DNA from 4 places in the Helicovermis profundi genome. Region 2 is predicted to be linked to each of the others. Evidence: riboswitches for the same ligand, from Rfam matches in the RefSeq annotation. Region 2 holds a riboswitch; each other region holds the start of a gene.
The links. Region 2 has a riboswitch for cobalamin ahead of AACH12_RS03125 (FecCD family ABC transporter permease). Riboswitches for the same ligand answer to the same signal wherever they lie in the genome.

Region 1 (8,372 bases), 400 kb from region 2:
CTAGGTAAAAGCACCGCGTGAATAAAGTAAGAATAAAAAATTGTATAGATAAATGAATTTCTTGGATTCAGAGGGAGTTTTTACTCCCACTGAATCTTAGAAAACATAATCCAGGGCCTTTTTAGAGTTCTTTTTCTCCCACTTTTTAAGAAGTGGGGATATTAGAACTCTAAGGCATCGGATAAATAAGAAAAACAGGGGGGGATTATTATGAAAGTATATGCTTTAGTTGGTAAAAGTGGAACTGGTAAAAGTCATAGGGCTATGAAAGTAGCATTTGAAAAAGATATTGATTATATAATTGATGATGGACTTTTAATAGAAGGAACAAAAAAAATTGCTGGAAGTTCTGCAAAAAGAGAAAATACAAAAATAGCTGCAGTAAAAAGAGCATTATTTTTTAATGATAATCATAGAGAAGAAGTGGTAAAAGTTTTAAAAAAAAATTTTGATAAAACTATATTAATTATAGGCACATCGATTAAAATGGTTGAAAATATAACTGAAACTTTAGAACTTACAAAAATAGATGAATTTGTTTTTATCGAAGATATATCTTCAAAAGAAGAAATAGAAAAAGCTCTTTCAGAAAGAGGCGATCATGGAAAACATGTAATACCGCTTCCGGCTATGGAAATTAAAAGCGATTTTTCTGGATATTTTTTAGATACATTTAAAACCGTTCTTAGAAGAAAAGATAACAGAATAAAAATTGGTGAAAAGTCGGTTGTTAGACCGACTTATAGTTATATAGGTAATTTTGTAATATTTAATAGAACAATTATTCAAATCATTGAAGGTGCATCTTTTGAAACAAATGGAATTGTAAAGATTATAAAGTCAAAAATTCGCAAGGTTGAAAATGGAATATTCATAGAAAGTGATGTTGTAAGTGAGTACGGATATAATGTGCTTGAAGTAGCTGAAAGACTTCAAAATACTATCAAATCAAGAGTAGAGTATATGTCTAATATCAATGTAACAGCTGTAAATATAGTTGTCAGACATGTTAAAACAAATGTTACAAAAAATTAATATTCTACATATTGTGCATTGTATTGTAAGAATATACGAAGAATTGAATGATTGTATACCATATGTAGAGAGATAATTTTGCAATAAAACTTTTAAAACTTCCAAAAAATAAAACTATTTACACAAATAATTTGATGTGTTAAAATAATTGTGTAAAAAAAAATGTTTTATTTTAACTTAAATTTAGGCATTTTCAATATGAATAGCGATTTTCTTCATAAGTATTATTTATAATATTTATGAAATATTTGTTGCAAAAACACATATATAAAGGGTTATATATGTAAGCGTTAAAAAAATGATTATTTCTTTTTTGTAACAAAAGAGAATTATTGAATTTTTATTGAATTCTAAGTTTATTAATTTCTAAAGGGAGTTGTTGAAATGAGAAAGTATATTGATGAAGTTTTTGGCCGTGTAAAAGCTAGAAATCCACATGAACCTGAATTTTTACAAGCTGTTGAAGAGGTTTTTGTATCACTTGAGCCTGTTCTTGAAAAACACCCAGAGTGGGTAAAGGCTAATCTATTAGATAGATTTGCTGAGCCAGAAAGACAAATTATGTTCAGAGTACCTTGGGTAGATGACAAAGGTACTCTTAATGTGAACAGAGGATATAGAGTACAATTTAATGGAGCTATTGGACCTTATAAAGGTGGACTTAGATTCCATAAATCAGTATACATTGGAATTATTAAATTCTTAGGATTTGAACAAATTTTGAAAAACTCATTAACTGGTCTTCCAATTGGTGGAGGAAAAGGTGGTTCAGATTTTGATCCTAATGGTAAATCTGACGGAGAAGTAATGAGATTTTGCCAAAGTTTTATGATGGAATTACAAAGACATATTGGACCTGATGTTGATGTTCCTGCTGGAGATATTGGTGTTGGCGGAAGAGAAATTGGATACCTTTATGGTCAATATAGAAGAGTTAAAAAAGTATTTGAAAATGGAGTATTAACTGGAAAAGGTTTAAGTTATGGTGGAAGTTTAATTAGACCAGAAGCTACTGGATTTGGAATTACTTATTTTGCACAAGAAATGCTTAAGACACAAGGTGAAACTTTTGAAGGAAAAACTGTTGCTTTATCAGGATTTGGTAATGTAACTTGGGGTACTGCAAGAAAAGTAACTGAATTAGGCGGAAAAGTTGTTACTTTATCAGGTCCAGATGGATATATTTATGATCCTAATGGTGTTAGTGGTGATAAAATTGACTACTTACTTGAACTTAGAGCAAGTGGAAATGATAGAATTAAAGATTACGCTGATAAATATGGTGTAGAATTCTTCGCTGGTGAAAGACCATGGGGAGTTAAAGTTGATGTTGTAATACCAACTGCTACACAAAATGAGATTAGAATTGATGATGCTAAGAAAATTGTTGCTAATGGAACTAAATTTGTTTGTGAAGGTTCAAATATGCCTACTACAAATGAAGCTCTTAAGTATCTTCAAGATAGTGGAATTATTGTAGGACCTGCTAAAGCTGCTAATGCTGGTGGAGTTGCTACTTCTGCTCTTGAAATGTCACAAAATAGTATGAGATTATCTTGGACTGAAGAAGAAGTTGATCAAAAATTACATGCTATTATGAAAAACATTCATGATGTATCTGCAGAAGCTTCTAAAGAGTATGGTTTTGGTTATGACTTAGTTGCTGGAGCAAATATTGCTGGTTTCTTAAAAGTTGCAGATGCTATGTATGCACAAGGAGACTACTAGAATTAAATAAATATAATATTTTGGTGCCCGTTTTACGGGAGAATAGGGAATAAAGTGAAAATCTTTAACGGTCCCACCACTGTAAAGATGAGTGATTTACAAATGCCACTGCTTAAGCGGGAAGGTGTAAACCATGTTGATTCTAAGTCAGGAGACCTGCCAAAAATATTTAACATGAATTAGGTAAGGTTCGTGATTCTCTTTTAAGGGGAATCACGAACCTTTTTTATATGATATAAAAGACATAGGGGGAATTATGTTAGAAAGTACATTAAGAAAAATAAAATCAGTAAATAAAAAAACTGCACTTAAATCAATTGAAAGAGTAGATAATCTTGTAAAACCCAAGGGTAGTCTAGGTATGCTTGAAGAAATCGTAGTTAAACTTTCCGCAATTCAAAACACAAAATTTCCTAAAATTTCAAATAAAGAAATAATAGTTTTCGCGTCTGATCATGGAATTTTTGAAGAGGGAGTTGCAATAACACCTAGAGAAGTTACATTAATACAGGCAGAAAATATGATACTTGGAGTTACAGGAGTATGCGCGTTAGCTAAAAATGCAAATTCGAAAGTTATAGTAGTAGATGTTGGTATCGATGCTGATGTTAAAAATAATAAAATAATAAATAAAAAAATCAGAAAAGGTACAAGCAATTTCACAAAAGGTCCAGCAATGTCTAGAGAAGAGGCAATTAGATCTATTGAAATAGGTATTGAAATTGCAAATTCAAGGATAGATTTGGGTGCGGATATACTTGGTACGGGAGAGATGGGAATTGGCAATACTACACCATCATCTGCAATTCTTTCTGTAATTGGTGGATATAAGCCCAGTGAGGTCACAGGAATTGGCGCAAATTTACCTCTCGAAAGACTTGAAAAAAAGATTGATGTAATCGATAAAGGCATTAAATTTAATAAGCCTAATAAAAATGATCCTATTGATGTTCTTTCAAAGGTAGGTGGATTTGAAATTGGAGCGATGGCGGGGGCAATGATAGGGGGTGCTTCTAGAGGAGTTCCGGTTATAGTAGATGGATTTATCTCATCAGCTGCTGCGCTTATCGCAATAAAATTAGAGCCTAAAGTAAAAGATTATTTATTTGCTTCACATTTTTCAAAAGAAAAAGGTGCATTTTTAGCATCAAAGGAACTTGGACTAAAAACACCACTTCATTTGGATTTAAGGCTTGGAGAAGGTACGGGAGCTGCAATTATGTTTAGCATTATTGAGTTTGCTCTAGCGATGAATAACAATATGGTTACTTTTGATGAAGGTGGCTTTAAATTATAGAAGTTCGTATAAGAAAACTTAGATAGTATACACAAGTATGTGTGTATGTCTAAGTTTTCTTATTTTTTTACATATATTTAAAAATTAAAATTTTTATAGAGTAATAGCACAAAAATATATATTGTTAATAGGGTATTATTATGATATTCTTATATTAAATTTATAAAAATTAAAATTATTATAGATTAATAAAAATCTTATTAAAGTCATATATGGTATTTTTGTTAGTTAAATTATTACATATTGAATATAAAGAGGTGAATGTTTTGATAAGAGAAACTGGTATAGCTATTAAAGATATTTTAAAGATGAAGTCTTTTGAAAAAAGTAATATTATTGCAGGTGAAGGTGGAATTAATAGGATTATTACTAGAGTTAATGTTATGGCAGATCCAGATATTTTAAATTGGGTAGATAAAGGTGAATTCTTATTAACAACAGGTTATTTTTTTAAGACAACCAAATTAGAAAATCAATTGAATTTAATTAGGGAAAGTAATTTTAAAAAACTTTCTGGTATGGGAATAAAAATTTTCCCTTATTTAGATAAAATGCCTGAAGAAATAATTAAATTAGCAAATGAACTTAATTTTCCAATTATTGAAATTGATTATGAAGTTCCTTTTACTGATATTATGACGCCGGTTTTTCAAGAAATTTTTAATAGACAATCATCGATTATTAATAAGGTTCAAATTGTTCATAAAGATACAATGAATGTACTTTTAAAAGGTGGAAGTATAAAAGATATAATTGGTAATTTATCCAAAACACTTGAAAATCCTATTGTTGTTGTAGATCATCATTTTGATGAAATTATTATTGACTCCTTAGGTGATAGTCAAATTTACAAAAAACTTGAAGATGACATCAATTTAACATTTTCAAAAAATAAACTTCGAGTAGATAAAAATAAAACTTCTCGAGACAAAATTAATATTGATGAAGATGATATTGATAGAATAATGGTACCAATAATGGTGAAAAACAATATTTATGGCCATCTAATTGCCTATGGCATGAAAAGTGACTTAAGCGATTTTGATGTTTTGTATATGGAATCAACTTCAACTGTAGTTGCAGTTGAATTTTTAAAGAGAATTTCTATTCAAGAAGTAGAAAACAAATATAAGGCAGAGTTCTTTGAAGATCTTATTTCATTTGATGAATTTAGAAAGAAGAAAGCAATTGAAAGGGCGAATTATTACAAACTAGACAAAGACGCTTCTTATTCTGTGCTTACGCTTAGACTAAGTAAAACAGAGTCAAGCATTGATTCTGATGAAGAATATAACCAAATGCTTGTAAAAGTAATGTATATGATAGACTTAATTTGCAAAAATGAATGCAATTCATATTTAACAGCGAATAAAGGAAAGAAAATAAATATACTTTTTATGTGGAAAAAATCTGAAGATTCAAATAAAAAGATTAATCTAATTGCTCAGATGATTAAAGAAAGTTTAAATGCTAAAGTTGCAAGCATTAAATTTAAAATGGGAATTGGAAGAGAAACAATGGGACTCGCTAATGTTTATAAAAGTCTTAAAGATGCCGAAAAGGCAGTAGATGCAACTAAAAATTATGTTGATGGTGATATAATTAATTTTGAGACTTTAGGAATTTATAAGATTTTTTGCCAAGATAATTTAAAAGAAGAATTAATAAGTTTTTATAAATCTACATTAGAACCTCTAGTTGAATATGATAGAAAAAGAGATACTGAATTAGTTAAATCGCTTAGAATTTATTTTGAAACAAATGGCAATTTAAAGAAAATGTCAGAAAAATTATTTACACACTACAACACCGTACTATATAGAATCAATAGAATACAAGAAATCACCAAAAGAAATTTAAACGATGAAATGGATAGATACGGCCTAGAAACATCAATGAAAATAATGAGAATCTTAAATTTATAAAAAAACAGCGGTGCAAAAAAACAATCAAAATACCTTGTAAGAAAAGCTTACAAAAGGTATTTTGATTGTTTTTTTATAGGGAGTGCATTTAAATGGAAATTTAAAATAATGTTATAATAAATATTTATTATAATAAATAATTTTGTAAAAAGTACACAACTATGTATACATAGTTGTGTACTTTTTAATTTTTTGCTATATTTACTCTTCAACTAATGCAACTGCCCTTATTGGCGAGCCAGAGCCATCTCTTATTTTAAGAGGTAAACCAAAATATAGGAATCTTTTATTTACGACTTTATCTAGATTGCACATATTTTCGGTGTTAGTAATATCGTATTCTCCACAAATTAAATGACCTGAAAAATCTAAATCATCTGGGTGATCAATTGCAGGAGCATCCACTCCAATGTTAACAATTCCAAGCTCTGCAAGATATTTAGCAGCTTCATAATTAAGTCCTGTATATTCAGTTTGCCATTTATCGCTTCCAAAATTTCTGTCAAAATGACCTGTATACATTAGTAGGATATCACCCTTACTTACAGTTTGGCCTGATTTTTTAATTGCAAGTTCAAGGTCTCTTGGTTCAATGGGACGGTTGTATCTTAAGTGTGACAAATCAATGCATATAGCACTTCCCCAAAAATACTCAAGTGGCATTTTATCTATTGTTTGACCACTTGGCTTATATTCCCAAACTCCATCTGAATGAGTTCCACCGTGTTCGCTAATTAGTAAATTTCGTGCAGAAAATCCTAGAGTTTTTGATCCAGTTAGCTTCATGTTATCTTCATGAGTCATATTGGTCATAATAAAAGTTGGTTGATGCATTGGAAATACAGACATTCCTTGGAAAATTTCTTGAGATAAATCAATTAATTTTAAAGCCATACAAATCTCCTTTCTATTGAAAAAAATATTTATTATCTTTTATAAGTTAATATTAAGTATATACTCTTAATTTATTAAAAAAAACTGATTTTTAATAAATTTATTGGGTAAGTAATAGTTGATGCAAAAATTGTGTTAAAAGTATCTAATAAAATTTAATAATAAAAATAGTATACTCTATAGTGTAGATTAAAATGTGCTCGATTTCAAATGAGCTATTAATAAATTAAAATTTTTAAGGAGGAACAAAAATGTCAGATGTTAAAAAGTATATTTTAGCTGTACCGAATTTTAGTAATGGTAGAGATGAAGATGTTATTGAAGCTATTGTGGATGAGGTAAGAAAAGTTGAAGGTGTAAAACTAATAAGTTATGAGCCAGAGCATGATTTTAATAGAACTGTTATTACTTGTATTGGTGAACCGGCTCCACTTAAAGTAGCTATGCTTAATATGGCGGCAAAATCTTATGAGTTAATTGATATGAGTGTTCAAAAAGGAACTCATCCAAGAATAGGTGCGCAAGATACTATTCCTCTTTATCCATTTAAAAATATTGAACTTGATGAAGTAAAGGAATTAGCAGAAGAAATAGGTAAAGAAATTTTTGATAAACATAAAGTTCCAGTGTATTTCTCGGGTGTAAATTCAAGAATTGATAAAAAGAAAGCTCTTGGATTTATTAGAAAAGGACAATATGAAGGACTTAAAGAACTTCTTAAAGATAAAAGTAATCCTGATTATGAAATGAGAAAACCTGATTATAGTACAAATGGTGAACTTGATGATAAAATGGGTGCAACAATTGTAAGTGCTGATATGGAAGGCTTAACTGCATATAATGTATTTTTAGATACTGAAGATTTATCAATAGCAAAGAAAATTGCGAAAGCAGTTAGAGGTCCATCAGGTGGATTTTCAACTGTTAAATCTGTAGGACTTAAATTCCCAGAACATAAAGGTGTAGTTGTTTCAATGAATATGTTTGATTGTGGAAAAACTCCTCTTTATAGAACATTTAATTTCGTTAAATCGGAAGCCGCAAGATATGGAGTTAATGTAACAGGTTCTGAACTTGTAGGACCAGTAAAATTAGAATATCTTCTTAATTCTTTAGAGTATTTCTTAGGTCTTGAAGGTTTTGATATGAATTCAATTATGGAAACTCATTTAATGGGATAATTTGAACTTAATAATTAACAGTGGAGGAATAAGATGAAAACAGATGTACAGATAGCACAAGAAGCAAAAATGCAACATATCGGAGATGTAGCAAGTAAAGTGGGTCTTAAGTTAGAAGATTTAGAATTATACGGTAATCATAAAGCTAAGATACATTTAGATGTAATGGATAGATTAGAAAAAGAAGAAGATGGAAAATTAATATTAGTAACTGCAATAAATCCAACAGCAGCAGGAGAAGGCAAGACAACTACAAATGTTGGACTTTCAATGGCGCTAAATAAAATAGGAAAAAGAACATTTACAGCACTA
Region 2 (8,372 bases):
TATTTAACTACTAATTTAGCTAAATCTCTATTAGTGGTATTGTTTTGTGAAATCATATTACTTAGATTATCAAAGTAGTCTGGATGAATAATTCTTGAAACTTCATGTATTCCTTTTAGGAATCTAAAGGTTGGACTAGAAATAATTTTTTGGCTTATTTCAAATACTTTATTATCTTTTACAGCTTTTATTCCTTTAAAACCCGGTCTAATTGTTATGGAATGAATGTTACCACCAGCACCCATAACGCCTCTTTGTGAAATAAAAATATCAATATCATTGGCCTTCTGAAGTATTTTTTCTATACCATAAGAAGCAATAGAACTTCCTTCAATTGGCTCAGCATCGTTTGCTATGAAATTTCCTCCAGCTATCTTTATTGCACTTGCAGGCATAGAATCAGATGTAACGGTGGTATAACCAGTTTCTGAAGACTCAAAATATACGCCAGGATGATCTTTAAATCTAGAATTAAATTTTTTAAATTCTTCTATTTTTTCATGGAATTCATTAAGCTTTTTCTGAGCGTATTTTTCTTTTCCACTTATCATTCCGAGTTTTAATATGTAATCATCAAAATCACTAAATTTAGTTGGATAAAGAGAGACTACGTTTATGCCTGACCTTCTCAAAGAATTTACAAAATCAGGTGTTTTTCTTTCAATAAATGGTCTTATTAATACTAAATCAGGATTTGCCGCAAGAATTTTTTCTGGATCAGCTCTATAGTCATATCTGGTAAGATTAAATACTTCCATAGGATAAGCATCCGCTCGTCCTATTCCTAGTATATTTTTTCCTGCATCTATAGCAAATAAATTTTCTGTATGTGCAGAATAAAGAGAGATAATTTTTGTGGCTGGTTTATCCATTTTTATTCTATGCCCTGAGTCATCAATAAAATCAATTGCATATTTATGGGTATCAAGCTTTTCAGTATTTTTTATTAAATTTTCAATTGGACTTCTAAGAACAAATAGGGTTAATATTGCAATTAACCCTATTGTAAAAAGAGTCTTTAGACTCATATTTTTCATATATTTCTCCTTGGCTTATTCGAATAAAATTACTTGTTTTCCTCAGGTTCGTAAAGGCCGTCTATAAGGTTCCTCAAATGTTCCACATATAAATCTTGAATACCTTTAACTTCACCAAGTCCATGAATATAGGTTGTAACTTCGAATCCATCTTTTTTTAAGATTGTTTTCCAAGAATCACTTTCATCTCCTGCCATATCATTATTTGCGTGATCTCCTGCAACTAGCATAAAAGGCATAAGTGTAACTTTTTCAATATTTTTTTCATTTAATCTACTTATAACATTATCAATAGTAGGGTATCCTTCAACTGTACCAACGAATACATTTGAATAACCTTCATCATGAAGCATATATGATAGTTCAGAATACTGGGCATTAGCAATATGAGGAGTACCATGTCCCATAAATACTACTGCTTCATTTTTTTCTAAATTGGAAAATTTATCTTTTAAAGCATCAATAGCTTTTTGATAGTCTTCCGTTGAAGAAAGTAATGGTTTTCCAATTCTAAGAGTGTTGAATGAATCTTTATAATTATTTGCTTGGTTAAGAAGATCGTTATATTCTTCTCCGTTTATTACATGAAGTGGCTGAATGTAAACTTCAGAATATTTGTCTTTTTTAAGTTGTTCCATGGCCTGAAGAACATTATTAATATCTAAATTATCTCTATTTTTAAGCTTGTCAATTATGATTTGAGAAGTGAACGCCCTAAAAATATCATAATCAGGAAATTCATCTTTAATTCTATTTTCAGTAGCTTCAATTGTTAAAGCTCTTGAGTCGTTATAACTAGTACCAAAACTTACAACGAGTATCGCTCTTTTACCATTATCTGTTGCTAAAGACGACGAACAACCTGAAAATAATGATACTACTAAAACAATTATTAATGTTACTATTAACCCCTTTTTCATAAAAAATTCCTCCTAATTTTCAATTAAAAAACCTTTGTTTTTAATTAATGTAGTATTAATTTCAAATACATTTTTTAATAAAATTTCATTTAGTATTTGTTTAGTTTCCCCAAATTCAATTAGATCCCCATTTTTAAGTACAATGACACTATCAGAATATTTATATACTAAATTAACATCATGCATAACAGAAATAACAATAATGTTATTTTCTAGAGCATATTTTTTTATTACATTGATCATCTTAATTTTATAAGCAATATCCATGGCCGAAAATGATTCATCTAAAATTAATATTTTAGGATTTTGGCAAATGGCTCTAGCCAGTCTTACTCTTTGAAGTTCACCACCGCTAAGTTCTTTAATAGATTTATTAAAAAATTCTTTTGTATCAGTTAATTCAAGAGCTTTAGTAACTTCCATTAATGAATTTTCATTCATATAATTATAGTTTGTATTGCGGTTTGAATATCCCATTCTTACATAATCAATGACTTTGAATGGAAAAGTAGTTTCGTAGCCTTGTGAGATTGTACATATAATTTTAGATAAATCAAGGTAATTCAATTTTTTATTATTTTTCCTTTCTAATAAAATCATGCCTGATTTAATAGAAAGAGATTTATTAATTAATTTTAAAAGTGTACTTTTGCCACATCCATTGGGCCCGATAATAGATATGAGTTTTCCTTTAAAATAATTATCAATGTGAATATTAATGTTGTTTAGTACTTTATTTTCATTATATTTAAAATTTAAGTTATTTATTTTAATCATTTTGTTATGCCTCTCTTTCTTTTAATATATATATACATAAAGAAAGGGCCTCCAAGTAGAGTTGTAAATACTCCTACCGGAATTTCAATACTTGAGCTGAGTCTGGCAATATTATCTGCAATTACCAATATATTGCCACCTAATAGTGCACTCATTAATACAACATTTCTATTTCTTGAAGATATACTCATTCTAACAAGGTGTGGAACTACAAGTCCTACAAATCCAATTACTCCACTAATAGAAACGCATGTTGCAGTAAGAAGAGAAGAAATAATCATGTATTTTTTTAATTTTTTTTCGTAGTCAAGTCCTAGATTATTTGCTTCAGTTTTACCGAGTGCCATTATATCTAATTCGTCTACATTTAGCATAATAATAGTAATTAATACAATTACCATAGGTAAAGAAATGATTATATGTGTCCAAGATCTTGCTGATAAACTTCCCATTATCCAAAATACAATTGCACCAACCTGTTCACCAGCTAATGTTTTAAGAAAACTTATACCTGCTGAAAGAATTGAACTTATAATTATACCAGATAGAATTACATCAGAAGATGAAATACTTCCTCCTGATTTAGATATATTTGTAACTATATATAAGGTTAAAAGTGCAAAAACAAAAGCAAAAGGCATAATTGGTAGTAAATGTGAAACGAAAAATAAATTTAAAAATATTGCAATAGTTGCTCCAAAAGCAGCGCCAGTTGAAACTCCAATAGTATAAGGATCAGCTAATTGATTGCCAAGTATGGACTGAAAAACAGCGCCTGAAACAGCTAGGCCACTACCTACAATAGCTCCTGCAAGTATTCTAGGCAGCCTTACATCCCATACTACTAAAACTTTTGTTTCATTAATTCCACTTACTAAGGATTTGATTCCAAGAAGTTTTCCAATAATTATTTTGTATGCTTCAGAAATTGAAATATCCATAAGACCAAGCGTTGAACTTATTCCAATAATAAGTAAAAGCGAAACAGAAAATATAAGAATAAGTAAATAGTTAAATTTTTTTTCTCTTTCAATATGCGAATAAATATTGTCATCAAAGTTTTCGTATTTTTCCATGTTTCCTCCGGAAATATATGGTTTTAGTGAATATATATAAAAACTACTTCATTTGGGACAAAGTAGTTTTTTGTTATTAAAAAAGATACCTTAAAAGAGGTATCCGATTAGTTAATAATCAATAGCTTACTTTCTCTCCGAAGTTGCTGTTGCGGTTTTCAAGGCAGGTTTCCTGACTCATGACTTAACTTACTTTCTCGCCTTCCCATTAAAAACAGTGGCATTGAGATTTCATAATCATTTACAGTAGCGGAGGCTGCAGAGGATTTTAACCCCTTTCCCTATTATCTACATAAATAGCACCTTAAAAAGTATTTAATTATTTTCATCTCATTATACATAATTAAAAAATCAAAGTCAATTTAGTTTTTATTAAAATTTAAAATAAATTTATCTAATGTTAATTAAACTGTAACAAGGGTGGTATAATATAGATATGCAAATACTTTAAAGGATGTGGTTAGATGTTTGAAAAAATATATAAAACGTTTTTATCAGGTTTATTTTTACTATTACCTCTTATGATTACGCTAGGCTTAATAATGTATATTGTTAATTTTGTTGGAAGATTTACGTCACCGCTTGTTATGCTTATCTTTGGCAAGAATTATACGGGTGTAGGTTTTATTTTTGGAGTATTAATTATACTTGGAATTGGAACATTCTCAAATCAATACGTCGTAAAGAAATTTTTTCATTGGCTTGAAGTTGTAATTAATAAAATTCCAGTGGTAAAAACGATATATTCATCAATTAGAGATATAGGAAAAATGTTTGATAAAGATAAAAGTTCTTCTTTTAAAAAGGCAGTATTAGTTGATTATCCGCTTAAAGGGTCAAAATGTATAGGTTTTATAACTAATGATGAATGCATTTTTGATGGTAAACTTTCAAAAACTGCTGTCTTTGTTCCGACAACGCCAAATCCTACAAGTGGATTTCTTTTATATGTAGACAAAAAAGATATAACATTTATTGATTTACCAGTAGAAGATGCTATAAAGATGGTTGTTTCACTTGGTGTTTATAGTAGTAAAAAATAAGTAGATATTGGAGGTATAGTAGTGAATGAAACTATTTTAATTGCTGAAGATGAAAAAAGAATGAGAATTTTGATTTCTGATTTTTTAAATTTAGAAAACTTTAATGTTCTTGAAGCTGAAAATGGGAAAAAAGCACTTGAATTATTTAATGAAAAAAAAGATGAAATTGATTTAATTATTTTAGATGTTATGATGCCTATTTTTGACGGGTGGACAGTATGTAAAGAAATTAGGAAAAAATCAACAATTCCCGTTTTAATGTTAACTGCCAAAAGTGAAGATACTGATGAACTTTATGGCTTTGAACTTGGAGTGGATGAATATATTTCAAAACCTTTTAAACCAAATATATTAGTTGCAAGAGTAAAAGCATTACTTAGAAGAAAAGAAAAAATAGAAAATGAAATAATGAATTTTAATGGGCTTCTTATTGATGAAAAAGCACATAAAGTGAGTTTAAATAAAGAAATAATAGACTTTAGTCCAAAAGAGTATGATTTATTAATGTATATAATTAAAAATAAGGGAATAGCACTTACAAGGGAACAAATTCTAGATGGTGTTTGGGGTTATGATTATTTTGGAGGACTTAGAACTGTGGATACACATATAAAAAGAGTAAGAATAAAATTAAAACAAAAAGAAAATTATATTCAAACTGTAAGAGGCCTTGGATATAGGTTTGAGGTGGTTTAGTGAAGAACTCTATTAAGGCTAAATTATTTATAGGTATTTTAGTTTTTGCAGTGTTTTTAACACTTATTTCTTCTTTTATGAACATAAATTTTTTTGATGATTACTATATGAGTCAAAAGAAGAAAAATATGCTTTCTAGTGTTAAAAAATTTGGTGAAGAATATAAAAATGGAACAATAAATAATGAGAATTTATATGTTGAAATTGATAAAATTGCTTCTAGAATTGGTGGAAATGTGGTTATAAGTGATATTGATGGAAAACCAATAATAAGCACTTTAAGAGCTAATAATTCTTTATTACAGGGAAACCAAAAAGGTCAATTTAGGCAAAGTGGATTAAATTTTGAAAAAGATGCTATAAATAAAATTATTAAAAACGAATATTATTTTGAGGTAAAAAACCATCCTCGTTTTAATTCTAAATTTTTATATCTTGGATATAAACTCTCTGGCGAAGAATTACTATTAGTCGAAACTCCAATGGAAGCAATTGAACTTGCTGCAAATATTTCGAATAAATTTAATCTAATTATTGGACTAATTTCTCTTATTATGGGAGGAATAATAGCTTACGCTTTTGCTAAAAACTTTACTAAAGATATTATAAATCTTACAAAAATTGCCCAGGATATTTCGAATTTAGATTTTAGTAAAAAATTTAACGTTAAAACAAAAGATGAAATTTCAATGCTTGGAAAAAGTATTAATCAGATGTCTAATACACTTGAAAGTACAATATCAGAACTTGAAAATGCAAATATTTCTTTAAAAAAAGATATTGATATCAAAAATAGAATCGATATAATGCGCAAACAATTTATTTCAAATGTTTCGCATGAACTTAAAACTCCTATAGCATTAATTCAGGGATATGCTATTGGACTGAAAGAAAATGTTATTAATAACACTACAAAAAAAGATTTCTACTGTGATGTTATAATTGATGAATCTGATAAAATGGATAAACTTGTTAAGGATTTACTTAATTTATCGTTTCTTGATTCAGGTATGTATAAAGTTTGTAAAAAAGAATTTGATATTTCAGCATTAGTTGATGAAGTTCTTGATAAATTTGAGCCAATGATTAGATCAAAAAAAATAAATATTAGAACTATAAAAGAAGATATTATAATGGTAAATGCAGATGAACTAAGAATTGAACAAGTTGTTATTAATTATTTGAATAATGCAATTAATCATGTTAAAAATCCAAAAGAGGTAAGTGTATCAGTGCAAAACTTAGATGAAAATACTAAAAATATGTATTCATTAGGGAATGAAGAAGTAAAAGGAAGTAAAATTTTATCTGTTTTTAATACAGGAGAAAGTATACCACAAAGTGATATAGAAAAAATTTGGTCAAGTTTTTACAAAGTTGACAAAGCAAGAACTAGAGAATATTCTGGTAGCGGACTTGGGCTTTCGATAGTAAAAAGTATACTTGATATTCATGGCTTAAGTTATGGTGTTAGAAACAGAGAAGATGGAGTTGAGTTTTGGTTTACTATATGAATTAATTTCTTAACATCTTAGAATATTTTTAACTTTCATATATTCGTAACATACTTGTGACAAATGAATCCTATAATAAAGTTAAGCTAAAGCTAACAAATAAAGCTTAATAAAAATTTTAGGAGGAAAGAATTATGAAGATTAAAAAATTTACTGCAACATTATTAATAGGTGTTATGGCTTTAGGATTTGGTGCATTATCATTTGCAGATACTCCAGCTGAGACTTATGCAAACTTAGCGGGGACTACTGTAGAAAATGCATTTAATGAAAGATCAGCTGATAAGACATTTGGGCAAATGGCTGATGAAAAGGGATTCTTAGAAGAATTTACAAAAGCTATGTTAGATGATAAAAAAGAATGGTTAGATTCACTAGTTGAAAATGGAACTTTAACGAAAGAAAAAGAAGATGAAATACTTGCAAAGATAGGTGAAGATTGTACCTTGAACCCTGGTTCACAAAGAGGCATTATGAGAGAATATGGACTTTCTTATGGAAGAGATAATAATATGGGTTTAAGAGATGGATCAGGCTTTGGAAGAAAAAATAATAGTGGATTAAGAGATGGATCAGGAAGAAGTAATGGAAGAGGAAATGGATTTAGAAATGGAACTGGAAGAGATAAGTAATGAATAAATAAAATAATTTTATTTTAAAAAAGTAATAAAAAAATGATATGATAAATCTTTTAGTAAGATTATCATATCATTTTTTTATTATCTAATTACTAAAAGTGAGTATCAAAATTATTCGTTCTTAATAATATTTATAAATATATCTACTAGTTCGGGATTTAATTGTTTACCTTTCTCTTCCTTCATAATAGAAATTGCGTTGTTTTTTGTCATTGATTTTCTATAAGCTCTATTACTAGTTAGTGCATCATAAACATCAGCAACAGCAATTATTTGAGCAATAAAAGGGATTTGATCTCCCTTTAATCCTTTAGGATAACCCATACCATTATATTTTTCGTGATGATATAAAACGCCATCTTTTATAAATTGATTAAAATCCGAATTCTTGATTATTTTATAACCTTCTTCAGGATGTTTTTTTATAATTTCATATTCTTCTTTCGTTAATTTTCCTGGTTTGTTTAATATGGCTGATGGTACAGAAATTTTTCCTATATCATGGAATTTGCCTGCAATTTCAACACTTTCTAAATCGTCATAATTTATTACTTTTGCAATCCTAAGTGCGTGTTTAGAAACATTGTGACTGTGTTCATGTGTATAAGAATCGTTTACTTCCATTGCGTTTACTACAAGATCAATCATTTGAAGGTATCTATAATCAATTT
Region 3 (8,372 bases), 660 kb from region 2:
TTTTTTAGAACTTCACCAACTGAAGCAACTAAACCTGCAACATTTTGAATTTCAGATGGAATGATTAATTTTGTAGCTTTTCCATCAGCAACTTTTGCAAGAGCTTCAAAACTTTTCAAAGTAAGAATAGCGCTAGTAGGATTAGCTTCTTTTAGTAATTTTATTCCGTTTGCAGTAGCTTCATTAACTTTTAAAATACTAATCGCTTCTGCTTCCGCTTTTCTAATTTTAGCTTCTTTTTCTGCTTCTGCTTCAAGAATTCTTGCAATCTTAGCACCTTCTGCGTCAAGTACTGCCGATTCTTTATTACCTTCCGCCACTAATATTTTTGATCTTTTCTCACCTTCTGCTCTTATCATTACTTCTCTTCTTTCCCTTTCTGCTCTCATTTGTTTTTCCATTGCAACTTGAATATCTTCCGGCGGAACAATATTTTTTACTTCCACTCTATTAACTTTTATTCCCCACGGGTCTGTTGCATCGTCAAGAATTGCACGCATTTGGGTATTTATTAAATCTCTTGAAACTAATGTTTCATCAAGTTCAAGTTGTCCAATAATATTTCTAAGAGTTGTTGCAGTAAGATTTTCTATTGCAATTATGGGTCTTACAACACCATAGGTAAATAATTTAGGATCTGTAATTTGATAATATACTACTGTGTCAATTTTCATTGTTACATTATCTTTTGTTATTACTGGTTGAGGTGCAAAATCAATTACTTTTTCTTTTAAACTCACTTTATTTGAAATTCTATCAAATAGCGGTATTTTGAAATGTAAACCCACTCCCCAAGTTTCTTTATAGGCACCAAGTCTTTCTAGTACATATCCATTAGCCTGAGGTACAATTCTAATATTTGTTACAACAAGCAAAATAATTATCCCAATTAAAATAAATCCAATAATAACTCCCATAAGTTCCTCCAATTTTTTAATCTACAATTTTAACTATAACTTTAACGCCTTCTATTCTTAAAACTTCAACTTGACTATCTACATAAATAGTATCATTATCAATATTTTTTGCACTCCATATTTGTCCTTCAACTTTAACTTGTCCTACTTTATGCCTTTCTATTCTTTTCACAACCACTCCGACTTTTCCTATTAAACTATCTATATTAGTTTTTTCTGTTCCAATTTTTAAATATTTTTTTGCTATTGGTCTCGTAAAAAACAATAAAATAATAGAAACCACCAAAAAAGCAATTAATTGAATTACAAAACCAAATCCTAATAAAGATAAAATTAGTGCAGCCAGACTTCCAAGGGCAAACCATATGGATGCAAGTCCAAACGTTAATGCTTCAATAACTATAAATGCAATTATTAATATTACCCACATGACAGATAGCTGAAATAATACTGACATAATACCTCCTCACCCAATATATTTATTACCTTATATACATAATACCTACCCGAATTGTATTTGTAAAGCAAAATTATATATTTTAATACTTTTTTAACAATTTTTGCTTTTTGATTATAATAAATATTATATGATAATTAAATCATTATTAGGGTATAATAAGAAAAGAAGAAAAATTATAAATTTAAGAAGGTGCTAACATGAAAAAAACTGTACGCTTTAAAGACTTTTTTATTATATTCGTTATAATAATCCTTTCTAGCATTATTGTTCCATATATGATTTTCACTAAATACATTTTTATTATTCAAATTTCTCTTATTTTATTATCATGTTTTACTAGTTACTTCTTTATTAAGAATTTTCATATTTCTCCAATATTAGATTCTGAAAATAATAATTTGAGAGATATATCAAATGCAAAAATTAAAAATGCTCTATTTGATATTAGTGATCTTATTATGAATTCATTAAATTCTAGCATGAGCGAGGTTCACAAAAAAGTTCTTGAATATGCGATTGAATTAATAGAAGATGCTCAAGCTGGTTCAATCGCCTGTGTTAGCAGTGATGATTATGTAGAATTTATTACATCAAAAGGTTATAATAATGAAAAACTTAAAGGGGTAAAATTTAAAAAAGAAAAAACTTTTTTATGGGTATATTCCAAAAATAAACCACTTGAACCAATTATAGTTAATAACACTACTGAATTTAATAACACTTACCTAGGTGATGAAAATATAAAAACTTTAAAAGAAGCTAGTGCAAATACTTTCAAGTCTACTTTAACATCGCCTATTTTTATCGATGATAAAGTGATTGAAGTTTTAAATATTGATAGTTTTAATGAGAATGCATTTACAGAAGAAGATAAAAAAATAATTAATATATTTACTTCATTAATTGGCATAACTTTAAAAAACCGTGCTCTTCTTGAAGAAGCCAATTTTTTATCTAGTCATGACAAACTAACAGAAATTTACAATAGGCGTTTTTTTGAAAAAGAATTTCTAAACTTTCAAGAAAAAGCATTTAAAGAAAATCACCCTTTTTCAATAGTGCTTTGCGATCTTAATTATCTAAAAAAAATAAATGATAACTTTGGTCATATTGCAGGTGATGAAGCGATTATAAGCGTTGTAAACGCTATTAATTCAGAAGTTAGTAAAGATGATATTTTCGCAAGATATGGTGGAGATGAATTCATTATTCTTTTCTCCAATTCAAATAAAAGTGATTCTGAAGCAAAAATGAAATCTATTTTTGATAATTTTGATAATTTCAAATTGAAAGTAGCAGGAGGCAAAGTACCAATCCAATTTAGTTATGGAATTTCTTCAGCGCCTGATGAATCAATTATGTTAGATATACTTGTAAAAATTGCTGATCAGAGAATGTACACACATAAAAGAGAGTTAAAAGAAACTAATAAAACAGACCCTAACTTTGCTTCTTTAATAAAATAAAACCTATATAATATATATAGGTTTAGTAAGGTATAACATATTTAGAACCCGTTATTGGGTTCTTTATTACTGCAACATTAACATCATAAACCTCTTTAATACTTTTTTCATTAACTATATTTTCACTACTACCACTAGAATATACCTTACCATCTTTTAATAATACAATATTATCTGCATATTCAATCGCTAAATTAACATCATGCAATATTGTAATTACAGTTATTCCTTTTTCTAGCGAAAGTTTTTTAATTAATTTCATTATCTCAACTTGATGATGAATATCCAAATAGCTAACAGGTTCGTCCAAAACTAAGACTTGTGGCTCTTGCGCTATTGCTCTTGCAATAATAGCTCTTTGTTTTTCACCACCACTCAAATTATTTATAAATCTATCTTTAAGTACATAAGTATCTGTTTTAATCATAGATTCTTTTACAATTAAATAATCCTCTTCTGTTTCTGTTTTAAATCTTTTTTGATAGGGCATTCTTCCCATCATAACAATTTCCTCAACTGTAAAATCATACTCAATAATGGTGCTTTGAGGAACAAGTGCAATTTTTCTACTTAACTCTTTTCTTTTATATTCATTTATTTCCTTGTTAGAAATATATATTGTATCTTTACTCGGATATAGTAGTTTAACTATATTTTTAACTAAAGTAGTTTTCCCAGAGCCATTTGGTCCTAATATACAATTAAACGATCCATGAGAAATTGATAAACTTATATCTTTAATTATTTCTTTATTTACATAACTATAATTTAAATTCTTTATTTCGACATTATTCATTTAATTTATACCTCCCATATTTTTATTTTTTACTAATAAATACAAAAAATATGGTGCTCCAAACATAGCAGTTACTACACCAATTGGTATTTCAGTTGGTGCTACTATAGTTCTTGAAATAGTATCTGAAATTACCATGAAAATACTTCCACCCACAATTGCAAATGGAATAAGTCTTCTATGATCTGGTCCAGAAATAATTCTAACCGCATGTGGTACTATTAAACCTACAAATCCAATTATACCACTCACCGAAACTGCTGCTGCTGTTGAAAGAGAACTAAGTACTAATAACACAATTTTCGTTTTTTCAACGTCAACGCCTAAACTCTGAGCAGAATCTTCACCAAGTAATAATAAATTCAAATCCTTTGCAAAAAAGATAAAAAGTATATTTACAATAATAAATGGAATTAATATTATATATATTTTGCTCCAACTAGCCGCAGAAACACTACCCATAGTCCAAAAAATAATTCTTTCAACTTGATCTCTATTTAATGCCATTAATAGTGAAATTATTGAAGATAAAAAAAAGTTAATTGCAATTCCTGCAAGTAGCAATGTTACAGTTGGCGTTTTACCACCAATTCTTGACAAATTATATACAATAAGTATAGATAATACAGCCCCAATAAATGCACCAACTACAACAGTGCTTATTCCTAAATAAGAAACTGTATTAAAAAAAATAATTACAATAGATGCTCCAAGTGCTGCCCCTGATGAAACTCCAAGAACATAAGGATCCGCCATAGGATTTTTAAAAACTCCCTGAAAAACAGAACCACTTGCAGCAAGAGAGCCACCAATAAGCGCAGATAATACTATTCTTGGAAATCTAATATTAAGAATAATCTGTAGATGTGAGTGTTTTATATTACTCACATCTACAAATTTATTAATAAGTGGTATTTTGCTTACAAGTATTTTTATAGAATCACTAAATGGAATTTTAACCGCACCAATAGTACTAACAAATACCATAAAAACAATTAATAATAATATACTAATAATTAAGTTTATAACAAAACTTTTTCTCATTTTTTACTCCAATTTCTATTCGTCCGATAACTTAGAAATTTATTTATAAATTCCTGGGTGAAGAATTTTAAACATTTCAACTAAGCCATCTGCAAGTCTTGGCCCTTGTCTATCAATTTGATTATTATCAATTTCAAATAATTTACCATTTTTAACTGCTGTTAAATCTTTATACCCATTCGCAGCTTCAATACCCTTTTTGGCATCAAAATATTTAGAGCAAATTAAAATTGAAGGATCTTTTTCAACAATTTTTTCTAATGAATAACTCCAATGTTCTCCATCTTTTGCTATATTATTTCCTCCAGCCATTTCAATTAAATCATTTATAAAAGTATCTCCAGTTGCAGTATAATCTCCATACTCACCAAAACCAACTACATAGTAAACATCAACCGGATCTAATCCTTTTGCTAATTCTTCAACTTTTGTAACTTTTGTCTTCATTCCGTCAATTACTTCTTTTGCATTTTTTTCATTATTAAGCAATTTACCTGTAGTATTTATTACATCATAAACTCCATCAAAACTTTCCTGAGGAACAAGTACAACTACTTTAAAGCCTAATTCTTCTAATTTTTTTAGTACATCTTCTTTGAAATGAGTTGATGCGATAATTAAATCTGGATCTAATTTTGTAATTTCTTCAATACTAGGATCTGATAAACTTCCAACAGAACTTACTCCACTAACTTTTTCTGGATAATTATCATAATCTGTTCTACCAACTAATTTATCACCCGCGCCTATTGCATAAATAGTTTCTGTTATACTTGGAGCTAATGAAATAACTTTCATAGGCTCTTTTTCTACTTCAACTTGTCTATTAAATCCATCGGTAATTGTTAATGGATATAATGATTTTACTTCTTTCTGAGTATCTGTAGCATTTGAATTATCTTCTTTTGAATTGTCTACAGCTGAATTTGAACAACCAGAAAAAACCAATACTAGACTTATTAGCATAGCTAATATAAAAGTGTACTTCTTTTTAAACATAAAAAAATCCTCCTAAAATATAATACTCTACGAGAAAATAAACATTACTCATCCTCGTGAGATTTCCAAGTTAAAGGCATGTGTCTGACTTAAAGATATGAACTATCTTAATACAGTGGCGGGACCGTGATGGATTCTTACCATCTTCCATATAATAAATAAATTTATTACCTTCAACTATTAAGTTCAACAACATTATAACACAAATAAAAAATAAATATACTTTTTTATTATAGATAGTTATCCACTTGTTATCAACAAATTTTGTTAATAACTTTCCTTAAAATTTTATAGTAAATGCTTATTATTATTTAAAAATAATCGAACAAAAATTCGATTTGTTAACATTACCCACAGACTTATCCACAGTTTTATATATAAAATAATTTTTAGCATCTTTTTTTTACTTAAAAAATCACATAATAAACACAATATATCGTTATTCATAATAATTAAACCACAATATCCTTTAAATTATTTTTATGTTCCTATATAAAAACAACTAGCTTATTATTAATAATATAAATAATCCACATTTTGTTGACAATACACACATTTTGAGTTAATATTATAATATTCTAATATTACTTTGGAGGTAAAATGTCCACATTAAATGATATAACATCAACTTTGCTAAAATCGATTGCCCACCCAACAAGAATTTCTATTTTAGAATTGCTTAGAGAAGAAAATACACTTTGTGTATGTACTATCTATGAGAAATTAAATTTAGAACAATCCAATATCTCTCAGCACTTAAAAATACTTAAAAATACAGGTATATTGCGCTCTAAAAAAAATGGGCTTCAAGTACTATACACTGTTGAATATCCAGAAATTTTCAAAATAATTGATTTAGCTAAAGACATTATTAAAATTGAAGCGCAAAAAATCAATGATCAGTTTAATTAATTTAATTTTTACTAGTAATTATTAATTTTTAAAGGAGTATTTATGAAAATTATAATCTATGACTTAAATTGCTGAGGTTTTTCAAGTATGATGCCCGTAGTTGACGCGGCTCTTAAAAGACTTAATCTACCGAACAATATAGAAGTAATTTATGATGAAAATCTTATGAAAAAAATAGGATTAAAGTATACTCCCGCTCTTGAAATAAACGGAGAAATAGTATACGAAGGAAAATATCCTGGTGTAAAGACAATGATTGATATGTTTAAAACTTATATTTAACATAAGTATATTAATAAAAAAATGTTATCTAATTTAAGATAACATTTTTTTATTTTAATATTCAGCTTTTATTGCTTTCCAGTCAGGATTCTTATTCATTGAGAGTAAAAGTATCTCTGCCGTAGTTATATTTGTAGCTACTGGTAATTTGTGTACATCACATAAGCGAAGAAGTGCCTGAACATCTGGTTCATGTGGCTGAGAAGTTAATGGATCTCTTAAAAAAATTACTAAATCCAACTTTTCATACGCAATTAAAGAACCAATTTGCTGATCTCCACCGAGTGGACCAGATAAATATCTTGTTATTTCAAGTCCTGTAACATCATGTATTCTTGTTCCTGTTGTTCCTGTAGCAAAAAGATTATGGTTTTTTAAAATCGATTTGTATTTAACAGAAAACTTAACTATATTATCTTTTTTCTTATCATGTGCAACTAATGCTATATTCATACTACACCTCTTTTTTATTTTTGATTTCTACCTCTTCCCATGCCTCTATTTCTTCTTTTTCTAATTATAGTAGAATCTTCTAATTTCTCTATACTATTATCAGTATCTACTGAATAATGACCACCATCTATTTTAATAGCCATTCCATTATATAATGCTGTAGCTACTTTTTTTCTTGCACTCTCAATTACAATCTGAAATGTCTGCCTTGATATATCCATTTTTTTCGCGCATTCAATTTGACTTAATCCCTCAATATCTTTAAGCTTTAAAGCTTCAAGTTCTTCAAATTTTAAAATAATTTCTTCTAATTCAAATTTTGAAATTCCTGCTGGTTTAAATATAGCAACTTCAGGTTCAAATGAAATTCTTCTTCTTTTCATTGGTCTAGGCATATTATTCCTCGCATTCCTCACAATAACCTTCCATAATTATTGTGACGTCTTCCACATTTTTATTATATTTTGTTTTTATATACTCTATCTCTCTTGAAATTTCTTTAGAAATTTCTTCATCATTATATTCTTCAATTTTTCCACAGTTAGTACATTTAAAATGAATATGAACATTATTTTCATGAAACATTTTCATTTCGAAACATCTCTCACCATCAATATTAATTTCTTTAATAACATTTTTTCTTTTTAAAATATCTAAATTTCTGTAGATTGTAGGAAGACTCACTTTTTTTTCTCTTAATGCCATATAACAGTCATCAGCATTAAGATGCTTTTCACTTACTAAAAAAAGTTTTATTAGCTCTCTTCTCGATCTTGTAACCCTAACATCTTTTGAAATAAGATAATTTTCTATTTTATCTAAATTAGTTAACATAAACGCTCCCTTAATAATATGGCATATGCTAATTATATATTTGTTTTCTAATAGTGTCAAATCGCTAACAATTTAAATAATAATTTTAACTATTTGGGAATAACAACTTTCGAAGTCTCTTTTAAGGTTGATAATGCAAGATAAGTATAAGTACTTTTAGCATGCTTATTTATGCTATCAATTAATATTTCTAAAGATTTAGCATCTCT
Region 4 (8,372 bases), 350 kb from region 2:
TCATTAAGAAAAAAATGAGCGATTGTACAGGAGAGGAATTACTTAAAGAATTATTATATCATCTTGGTATTGATGAAAAAAATATGAAAGAATACATTGACGAATCAATTGTAATACCAGCTATGATGCCTTATATAACTAGCCAATTTATGCCAAGAGTTAAAGGTGATAGACCTTCAGTAGTACCTAATGGATCTGTAAATCTTGCTTTTCTAGGTCAATTTGCAGAAATAGAAAACGACTGTGTATTTACCGTTGAATACTCAATAAGATCCGCTATTATAGCTGTTTATACTCTACTTGATTTAGATAAAAATCCACCAGAAATTTATCCAAGTCAATATGATATTAGAGTTATAATGAACGCAACTAAAACAATGTATAGCGGAAGAAAATTACCAGCAGAATCAATAATCAAAAAACTTTTATTTAATACTTCACTAGAAGGATTAATTTAAAAATAAAAAAATCACTATATATGAAAGTTCATATATGGTGATTTTTTATTACTAAATTATTATTTTACAGCAGCCACTACAGACATCTCTACTAAAATATTTTCTCTAGCCATCTTAGCTTCGACACATGCTCTAGCTGGTTCAAATCCATCTATAACCCAATCATCCCACAAAACGTTCATTTTATCAAAATCACTGATATTTCTAAGATAAATAGTTGTAGAAATTATATGTTTTCTATCAGAACCATATTTTAACAATAAATCTTCAATTTTCTTTAAAACGCATTTTGTTTGTTCTTCAATAGAATCAACATCTGAACATGTTTGTCCACACAGATAAAGCGTTTTATTAAATTCAACAACTCTACTCATTCTTCCAGTTCCTTCAAATCTTTTAATTTCCATTAAACCCCTCCGTTATACTTTCATAATTCTATATTATTATACAATATAATATGTTTATTACAAGCATTTAATTAAACAATAATATCTGCCCCAATCATTCCTTTTAATGATTCAAAATAATTTTCAGTTTTAAAGTATTTTAATAATTCCTCAGCTTTATAAAGTTTTTCTTTGTAATTATATTCATCAATAACTGCTTTATTTATTGGATTATTAATAAAATTTTTTAAGCTATTTATTTTTTTCCTTATCAATACACTCTCAATATTTTGCTTATTTCTAAGTCTTTTAAGATACCATACGCTATTAATAACATTTTCTTTTAAAAACAATTCACGTACATTCTTAGAATTAATATTTTCACCATTATATTCTCCATCTACCATAATATTAAGCAGAGCTTTTAAGGGAGGTATTGCTTCGTTTATACTTCCATCAATAAAATATGCCTGAGCAGCTTTTTTATGTCCTAATGCTATATTTAAAACACCATCAACAAAATCTTCTAAATTTTGTTTTTCAGGTTTTAATATTTTTTCATCAAATACCGATTGCGGGGCATCAAATATTTTTCCAAGATATTTATATGAAAAAATTTCAGTAATCCTATATCCTAATATACTTGCTGGAACTAGTTTATCTTTATAGATAAAATCATCTATTTTTTCTAGTGATCCTTCTCTTATAAGATTTATTGGATTTCTCTCTTTTTCATTAAGTCTCGCCCAAATTTCTGGAATTAACATCGAAATATCATGATCAACTTTCACTCGTGGTCCAATATAACCAGCCGGAGTTGTAAAAACAGAATAATCTCCAAGTATATATGAAAGTAATGCATTATTTAAATCATAAATAGGAAGTAACATATTAAAGGGTGCTTTAGTTAAAGCTCCTTCTGACCCAGCTCCAGTTGTAGAAGGTGACTTACCTGTTAAACTGCTAATATAATCCATAAAAAGTTCAGGTAATTCTTGATAATGAAGAGGGCTGTAAACACTTAGCGGTAAAATTTTCTTACCATTTTCGTGCCTTGCAGGGTTATTTCTTCTACCGGCAAGAACTGCATTGACGGGAAACAAAACTTTTTCATCTATTCCTATTTTCCTAGATAATTTTACTCCAATTTCTGAAATATATTCCTGTAAAGGATTAATAAAATCAAATCTATTTTCAAGATATCTTGGATTTTTTGTAGCTTTACCATTTACAATTCTCGGATGTGATGAAACTATACAATATTTGTCATCGCCATTTAAGAAATCGTCAATATGCTTCTTTACAACATCTGTATATGAAATATATCCCATAACATCTTCTTTTATAGTTTTAACATTTTCTTTATCTAATACTTCATAATTTGTAACAAATAAATTATTACTAGATAAATCTTTTTCAGCTGCTTTATCATAGCCTTTAACAATAGCTTCATCTGGTCTTTGAAAAAACCTAAATTCACAATTCGTTGTAAATTTATAGCTATCATTATCCCACTCTTTTTTTAAGTTTTTAAGCATTTTTGATGGCACAGTAATAGAAGCTGTAATATCATCTTCCTTTTGAAGTTTTTCTGAAGGCATAAAATCCATTCTTAATTTAAAAACTCTCCAAGAGTTATCTTCACTAAATCCTACCCTTAAAAAACTCGGCCTTATTTTTCTTCCATTAAAATTAATCTCATTTCCCGGTTTTCCGTTAATTGTATCAACAGAAAAATGGCTTCTCCAATCTCCATTCCAAGAAGTCTGATAAAATCTTTTCACCATGAAAACTAGAGCCTTGATATGATTTGGTATTGATATAATATAACTATTAAATTCATCAGTATAATAAATAGATGGAGTTAAGAGTTTTATAACTGACCCTAAAGTTCTATCAATCGATAGAACTGGCCTAGATGGTCTTACTCTTTCAGGATTTATTTTCCATCTTCTTCTATAATCATATTTTAAAATTTTCTCCACAAAATCTAAATCTTTTTCTAAATCATGAATATAATAATTTCCATAAATAATAGAATTACTAAGAGATTTTGATATTTCCGACTTTCCACCTCCGGAAACTGTACATGGTTTATGGCAAAAAATTCCTTCTGCCTCAGTACCCACAAGTTTCCAAGCAGGAGCAGCAGGATGTTTTTCCATATGAAGTTTATCTCCATTTGGCAATATATAATAATATGTTGGCAGAAGTTTTAGTTTTCTTTCTTCACCTAAATACTCCCACTTTATTGTAGTTTTATGAAGGTCAATTTCAACATTTTCAGGAATGTAGATTACTTTACTATTTGTCCTATCTACACCATAATTGTCCGAATTAATTTCCATTATAGATGAATAATTTATTTTTATATCCTCAAAAGAGTATTTACTCGGATCAATATTTTCTTTTGCATTATAATATTCACCTAAATTAATTCTAGGATATACAATTGTACCACCTGCATGTTCTTCTTCTACATTTCCATATAAATTAGCTGAAAAACTAATTTGAGTTTTTATCTCCTTCTTAGAATATCCAAAATAATTATCCGCTATTATAGTAACTGCCACTCCACTTTTATCTCTACACGTTATTTTAAAAGGAAGACCGTCATTATATAATTCGTTTTCATCTTTATAGCACATTCCATCCTTTTTTTGAATATCGCTAGCATCGTTAAAGCTTGGTAGTCCTAAATCTATTTTTCTAAGTTTAGTTAAATGAGGTGCCAAAACTATATAGCCCGTATGCCCTGTCCAGCCATCAACATCTAACGACGAATCATTAATATGAAGTCCTAAATCACCAGCATTACCAAAAACTGATTCAACAAAATCTAAATTCGATACCAAACTTCCAGGTACTACAAAAAGTACCTCCGAGTACTTTTGGCTTAAAATATCTCCCACCTTAGGAGAAACTATAGGCTTAATCAAAAGTGAAACAAATGTTTTAGCCTTTTCACTTTGAGAAGATGTAAATGGAAGTATTTTTAATTTTTCTGGTGGGTTAAGAGCTGATTTATATAGTTTCATAAAAGTCAATCTTGGAACTGTTTTTTTATCACTTGGTATTTTTAATCCACCTTCAACAATATGAAATGAACCCTTAGTTGTCCGTCTATCATGCTTAGGATTATTAAGTATACCTTGCTTTATTTTATAGCTACTAATATATTCATTAACAAAAGAATCTAAATCTGGAGAAAGAGATAATTCTCTAGCTATTCCATACTGGTCTAGAGTAAAATAGTCGTCAATCACTTTTATTTCATCATCAAAGCCATCAAAATAATTACTTAAGAATGTATTTATTCTTTTATTAATACCAATTTCATGAACATTATTCACTCTTATTTTTTCCTTGTAATCAATCAGTATATCTTCAAATAATTCTATAAAGTAAGAACTTGACTCTTTATCATTATTACTTTTTTCCTGATAAATAGGTAAGCCCAAAGAAGCAAGTTTAAAATTAATATATTTAATTTTATCTTTTTTATTCACATTTATATCTACATTTCCATATTCAATTCCAATCTTTTTCAACAAATTCATAAAACCTCCAATATATTTATAATTATTTTTTAAAATTTTCTGTTAATTGCATAATTTTATATAATACATTCAAAAAAATTATGCATAAAATAAATATAACAAATTTTTTTACAAATTTCAAAATTTTTTTCGTAATTTTTAAATATAAATTAAATTTTACGTAACTTTTTTTTATAAATATATTTTTTATCAAAATTTTGAATTACAAAAAGTAGAACACCTCATTATTTATGAGATGTTCTAAAATTTTTTATCGGTTTCACTATTAAGGTGCAAAAAATGTAATGTCATTTTTTTACTTCTTAATATAATCCAATAAATATATCAAGCAGATAATTTTGAATATCTTTTTTTTAGTAATTCAATATTTTTCAGATCATTTTCTAGTTCATTATTTAAAGTACCAGTGGCTTTATTATGATCAAACTTAGGATTAAAAACGCAATATTTTAGCATTAGCTTAAATGGTATCTTAGATAAATTGAATTTTTCACCGTATTTAATATTTATATTTTTTATTTCCTTATTTAAATATTCAAAAATTTCATCACTTTTTTTACAATCTATATATTTCTCGTATTGAAACATTTTTAAATATAGAATATTTAATGATGAATATAATTTTTTTTCATACATAAAGTTCCTCCCATTTTCTATTTTTTATATATTAAAAATAACCTTCTAGTGGAATAAGTGTCATATAACAAAAATGCCCTTTCATAAGAAAGGGCATACTAATCCATTAAAGAATTCACTTTAAAGTCTTAACACCTCCTCATCCTCGTGAGTTTTAATAGCATTATTATTATTGGCAGGTCTCCTGACTTGAGTTTTAAACGCATCTTTTTTTCCTTCCCATACAAAGTACAGTGGATTCATTTACAAAAGATACTTTTCTCTTACAGTGGCGGGACCGTGCTGGAATTTCACCAGTCTTCCCTTTTAAGCGATAGAATTCTATCACACCAATAATTTATTAAATTATCTGTTTCAAAATGAGTGTAACACCTTATTGTTTTTATGTCAATATATTTCTAATTTCATTAATATTAGTTTTTTAATCAATAATTAATATTACAAATCAAATTTCTTTGATTTAATTTCTTCAACTAATTCTTTAGCAAATTCACTAATATTTTTAGAACCTAACTCACCTTTATCTCTAGATCTTACAGCTACTTCTTCGCCATTAGCTTCTTTATCTCCAATAACAAGCATATAAGGGTATTTATGAAGCTGAGCTTCTCTTATTTTATATCCAACTTTTTCACTTCTATCATCAACTTCAACTCTAATACCATATTCACTTAGTTTTTTCTTTAATTCATATGCATGATCATTGTGCCTGTCAGCTACCGGCAATATTTCAACTTGAACTGGAGCTAACCAAAGTGGAAATTTACCAGCAAAATGTTCAACTAATATTCCAAAGAACCTTTCAATACTACCATATGCTACTCTATGAATAACAATTGGTTTATGTTTTTCACCATCTTTACCAATATAATTTAAATCAAATCTTTGAGGAAGTTGCATATCTAATTGAATAGTTCCACATTGCCATGTTCTACCGATACAATCTTCTAAATGGAAATCTATTTTAGGACCATAAAATGCTCCATCACCTTCATTTATAACAAAATCAAGATCTAATTCTTCAAGAGCTGTTTGAAGTGATTTTTCAGCAAAATCCCATTCTTCTTGACTTCCCATAGATTTTTCAGGTTTAGTAGATAATTCAACATGATATTTAAATCCAAAAGTTGAGTATATTTCATCAATTAATTTTGTAACATTTTTAATTTCATCTTTAATCTGTTCAGGCAACATAAATATATGAGCATCATCTTGAGTAAAGGCTCTAACTCTCATAAGTCCGTGAAGTGCACCTGAAAGTTCATGTCTATGCACTCTTCCAATTTCACCAAGTCTTAGTGGAAAATCTTTGTATGATCTCATTTCAGTATTATAAACTAGCATTCCACCTGGACAGTTCATTGGTTTTATTGCATAATCTTCATCATCAATTTTAAGAGAATACATATTTTCTTTATAATGCATCCAGTGACCTGAAGTTTCCCATAATTTTCTATTTAAAATAAGCGGAGTTTCAACTTCTTGATATCCTGCTTTTGTATGAACTTCTCTCCAATAATCTAATAGAAGGTTTTTTACAATCATTCCATTAGGTAAGAAAAATGGGAATCCAGGACCTTCTTCCATTAAAGTAAATAATTTAAGTTCTTTTCCAAGTTTTCTATGATCTCTTTTTTTTGCTTCCTCAAGTCTCACTAGGTATGCTTCAAGTAAACTTGCTTTAGGAAAAGAAGTACCATAAATTCTTTGAAGCATTTTTTTACTTGAATCACCTCTCCAGTAAGCTCCTGCTAAAGTAAGTAATTTTATAGCTTTAACAGGTTTTGTAGTTGGAAGATGTGTTCCAGCACATAAGTCTGTAAATTCACCTTGCTTATAAAATGAAATAATTTCATCTTCTGGTAAATCATTTATTAATTCAACTTTATAATCTTCATTTCTTTTTTTCATATATTCAATTGCTTCATTTCTCGGTAATTCAAATCTTTCAAGTACAAGATTCTCTTTAACTATTTTTTTCATTTCTGCTTCGATTTTTGGTAGATCTTCTTCAACAAAAGTGTGCTCAGAATCAAAATCATAATAGAAACCATTATCTATAGCAGGCCCAATTGCAAGTTTTGTTCCAGGAAATAATCTTAAAACAGCCTGAGCTAAAATATGAGAACTTGTATGTCTAAAAGAATGCTCTCCTTCATCGCTATCAAATTTTAAAATGTTTAACTCTATATCTTCATTTATTACGTAAGATAAATCTACAGTTTTCCCATTTACTTCTCCTACTATTGCTTCTTTTGCAAGTCTTCCACTAATATCTTTAGCAACTTCAAATATTGTTGTTCCTTTATTTACCTCTCTCACAGATCCATCTTTTAAAGTGATTTTTACCATTTCCATAAATTTACCTCCTATTTATATTATACAAAAACAAAAAATCTCTCATCCCTAAAACAAAGGGACGAGAGATCGCGGTTCCACCCTAATTGGTCAAAATAAATGACCCTCTCTAATCCTTTAACGCAGGCCAAACGTTGGCATTTCGTATATCACTACTAAACCAAAGCTCAAAAGTAGTTTTCATATCTCCATAATAAAAGTAATTTCAGCTAAATACTTTTTCTCTAAAATCTGGGTTGATATTACTCGTCTTTATCAAAGCAACATATATTACATAAAGAATATACCAATAAATTTATATTGTCAATACAAAGACAAAATTTTGTTTCTTCTTTATTTTGTAACACTATCTAAACATATTTAGTAATTTATCATCTATTTTTGTATTCAAAATATTATTTTCAATTAAAATTGAATAAAAATCACTAACTTTTTTTACTAGTTCCTCTCCTGCTACATACTTAAATGTTGCTCGATTTAAAAATTCTTCAACATTTTCTTTAGAATTTCTCATCATATCATATGAAAGGAGTGCAGATTCTTTTTTATTATTATTTACCCAATCAATAGATGCTTTTATTTCATTAGCTAACTCCTTAACAATCTCTGGATATTTTCTAGCGAATTCACCTTTTAAAATAACTCCTGCATTTGGAAACATACCAAAGCCTTCATTAATTTCATTCCAAACTTTGCCATATGAAATTTCTGAAAAATCAACATTTAAATTTTTAAGAGTTTTCACAGCAAAACCTGCTTCAGGTTCTCTTAAAAGAACTGTATCAATCTCACCTTTTACAAATCTACTTAGCATTTCTTTTGGTCTTCCAAATGGTTTGCCAAATACAAATTCAAAATCATCAACATTATATCCTTTAGATTGAATAAGGTATTTCGTTATTTTAGCAGGAGGAGCATCTTCAAAAAGAGGCAAGTATATTTTTTTACCTATTAAATCCCTAAATGAAGTTGCT

Region 1: another riboswitch for cobalamin. It lies ahead of cobT (nicotinate-nucleotide--dimethylbenzimidazole phosphoribosyltransferase); the one in region 2 lies ahead of AACH12_RS03125 (FecCD family ABC transporter permease).
Region 3: another riboswitch for cobalamin. It lies ahead of AACH12_RS00350 (ABC transporter substrate-binding protein); the one in region 2 lies ahead of AACH12_RS03125 (FecCD family ABC transporter permease).
Region 4: another riboswitch for cobalamin. It lies ahead of AACH12_RS04665 (hypothetical protein); the one in region 2 lies ahead of AACH12_RS03125 (FecCD family ABC transporter permease).

The regions. Positions count from the first base shown of each region.
Region 1 is NZ_AP028654.1:324,901-333,272, forward strand. Features, by position in the region: gene AACH12_RS01375 (Asp23/Gls24 family envelope stress response protein) at 211-1,035, shown strand; gene gdhA (NADP-specific glutamate dehydrogenase) at 1,420-2,763, shown strand; cobalamin riboswitch at 2,768-2,941, shown strand; gene cobT (nicotinate-nucleotide--dimethylbenzimidazole phosphoribosyltransferase) at 3,020-4,060, shown strand; gene AACH12_RS01390 (PucR family transcriptional regulator) at 4,282-5,985, shown strand; gene AACH12_RS01395 (cyclase family protein) at 6,187-6,879, opposite strand; gene ftcD (glutamate formimidoyltransferase) at 7,131-8,060, shown strand; gene AACH12_RS01405 (formate--tetrahydrofolate ligase) at 8,094-8,372, shown strand, end outside.
Region 2 is NZ_AP028654.1:726,701-735,072, forward strand. Features, by position in the region: gene AACH12_RS03110 (ABC transporter substrate-binding protein) at 1-1,037, opposite strand, end outside; gene AACH12_RS03115 (sirohydrochlorin cobaltochelatase) at 1,067-1,957, opposite strand; gene AACH12_RS03120 (ABC transporter ATP-binding protein) at 1,970-2,734, opposite strand; gene AACH12_RS03125 (FecCD family ABC transporter permease) at 2,731-3,810, opposite strand; cobalamin riboswitch at 3,956-4,132, opposite strand; gene AACH12_RS03130 (DUF502 domain-containing protein) at 4,275-4,853, shown strand; gene AACH12_RS03135 (response regulator transcription factor) at 4,875-5,549, shown strand; gene AACH12_RS03140 (sensor histidine kinase) at 5,549-7,063, shown strand; gene AACH12_RS03145 (hypothetical protein) at 7,198-7,695, shown strand; gene AACH12_RS03150 (HD domain-containing phosphohydrolase) at 7,813-8,372, opposite strand, start outside.
Region 3 is NZ_AP028654.1:66,484-74,855, reverse strand. Features, by position in the region: gene AACH12_RS00375 (SPFH domain-containing protein) at 1-917, opposite strand, end outside; gene AACH12_RS00370 (NfeD family protein) at 934-1,374, opposite strand; gene AACH12_RS00365 (sensor domain-containing diguanylate cyclase) at 1,575-2,843, shown strand; gene AACH12_RS00360 (ABC transporter ATP-binding protein) at 2,866-3,639, opposite strand; gene AACH12_RS00355 (FecCD family ABC transporter permease) at 3,640-4,683, opposite strand; gene AACH12_RS00350 (ABC transporter substrate-binding protein) at 4,723-5,682, opposite strand; cobalamin riboswitch at 5,741-5,872, opposite strand; gene AACH12_RS00345 (ArsR/SmtB family transcription factor) at 6,283-6,594, shown strand; gene AACH12_RS00340 (thioredoxin family protein) at 6,682-6,876, shown strand; gene mgsA (methylglyoxal synthase) at 6,931-7,329, opposite strand; gene AACH12_RS00330 (DUF134 domain-containing protein) at 7,344-7,724, opposite strand; gene AACH12_RS00325 (Fur family transcriptional regulator) at 7,726-8,163, opposite strand; gene AACH12_RS00320 (Lrp/AsnC family transcriptional regulator) at 8,253-8,372, opposite strand, start outside.
Region 4 is NZ_AP028654.1:1,076,984-1,085,355, reverse strand. Features, by position in the region: gene AACH12_RS04680 (oleate hydratase) at 1-458, shown strand, start outside; gene AACH12_RS04675 (RidA family protein) at 518-865, opposite strand; gene AACH12_RS04670 (hypothetical protein) at 937-4,404, opposite strand; gene AACH12_RS04665 (hypothetical protein) at 4,729-5,040, opposite strand; cobalamin riboswitch at 5,198-5,389, opposite strand; gene thrS (threonine--tRNA ligase) at 5,479-7,392, opposite strand; T-box leader at 7,453-7,666, opposite strand; gene AACH12_RS04655 (4Fe-4S domain-containing protein) at 7,745-8,372, opposite strand, start outside.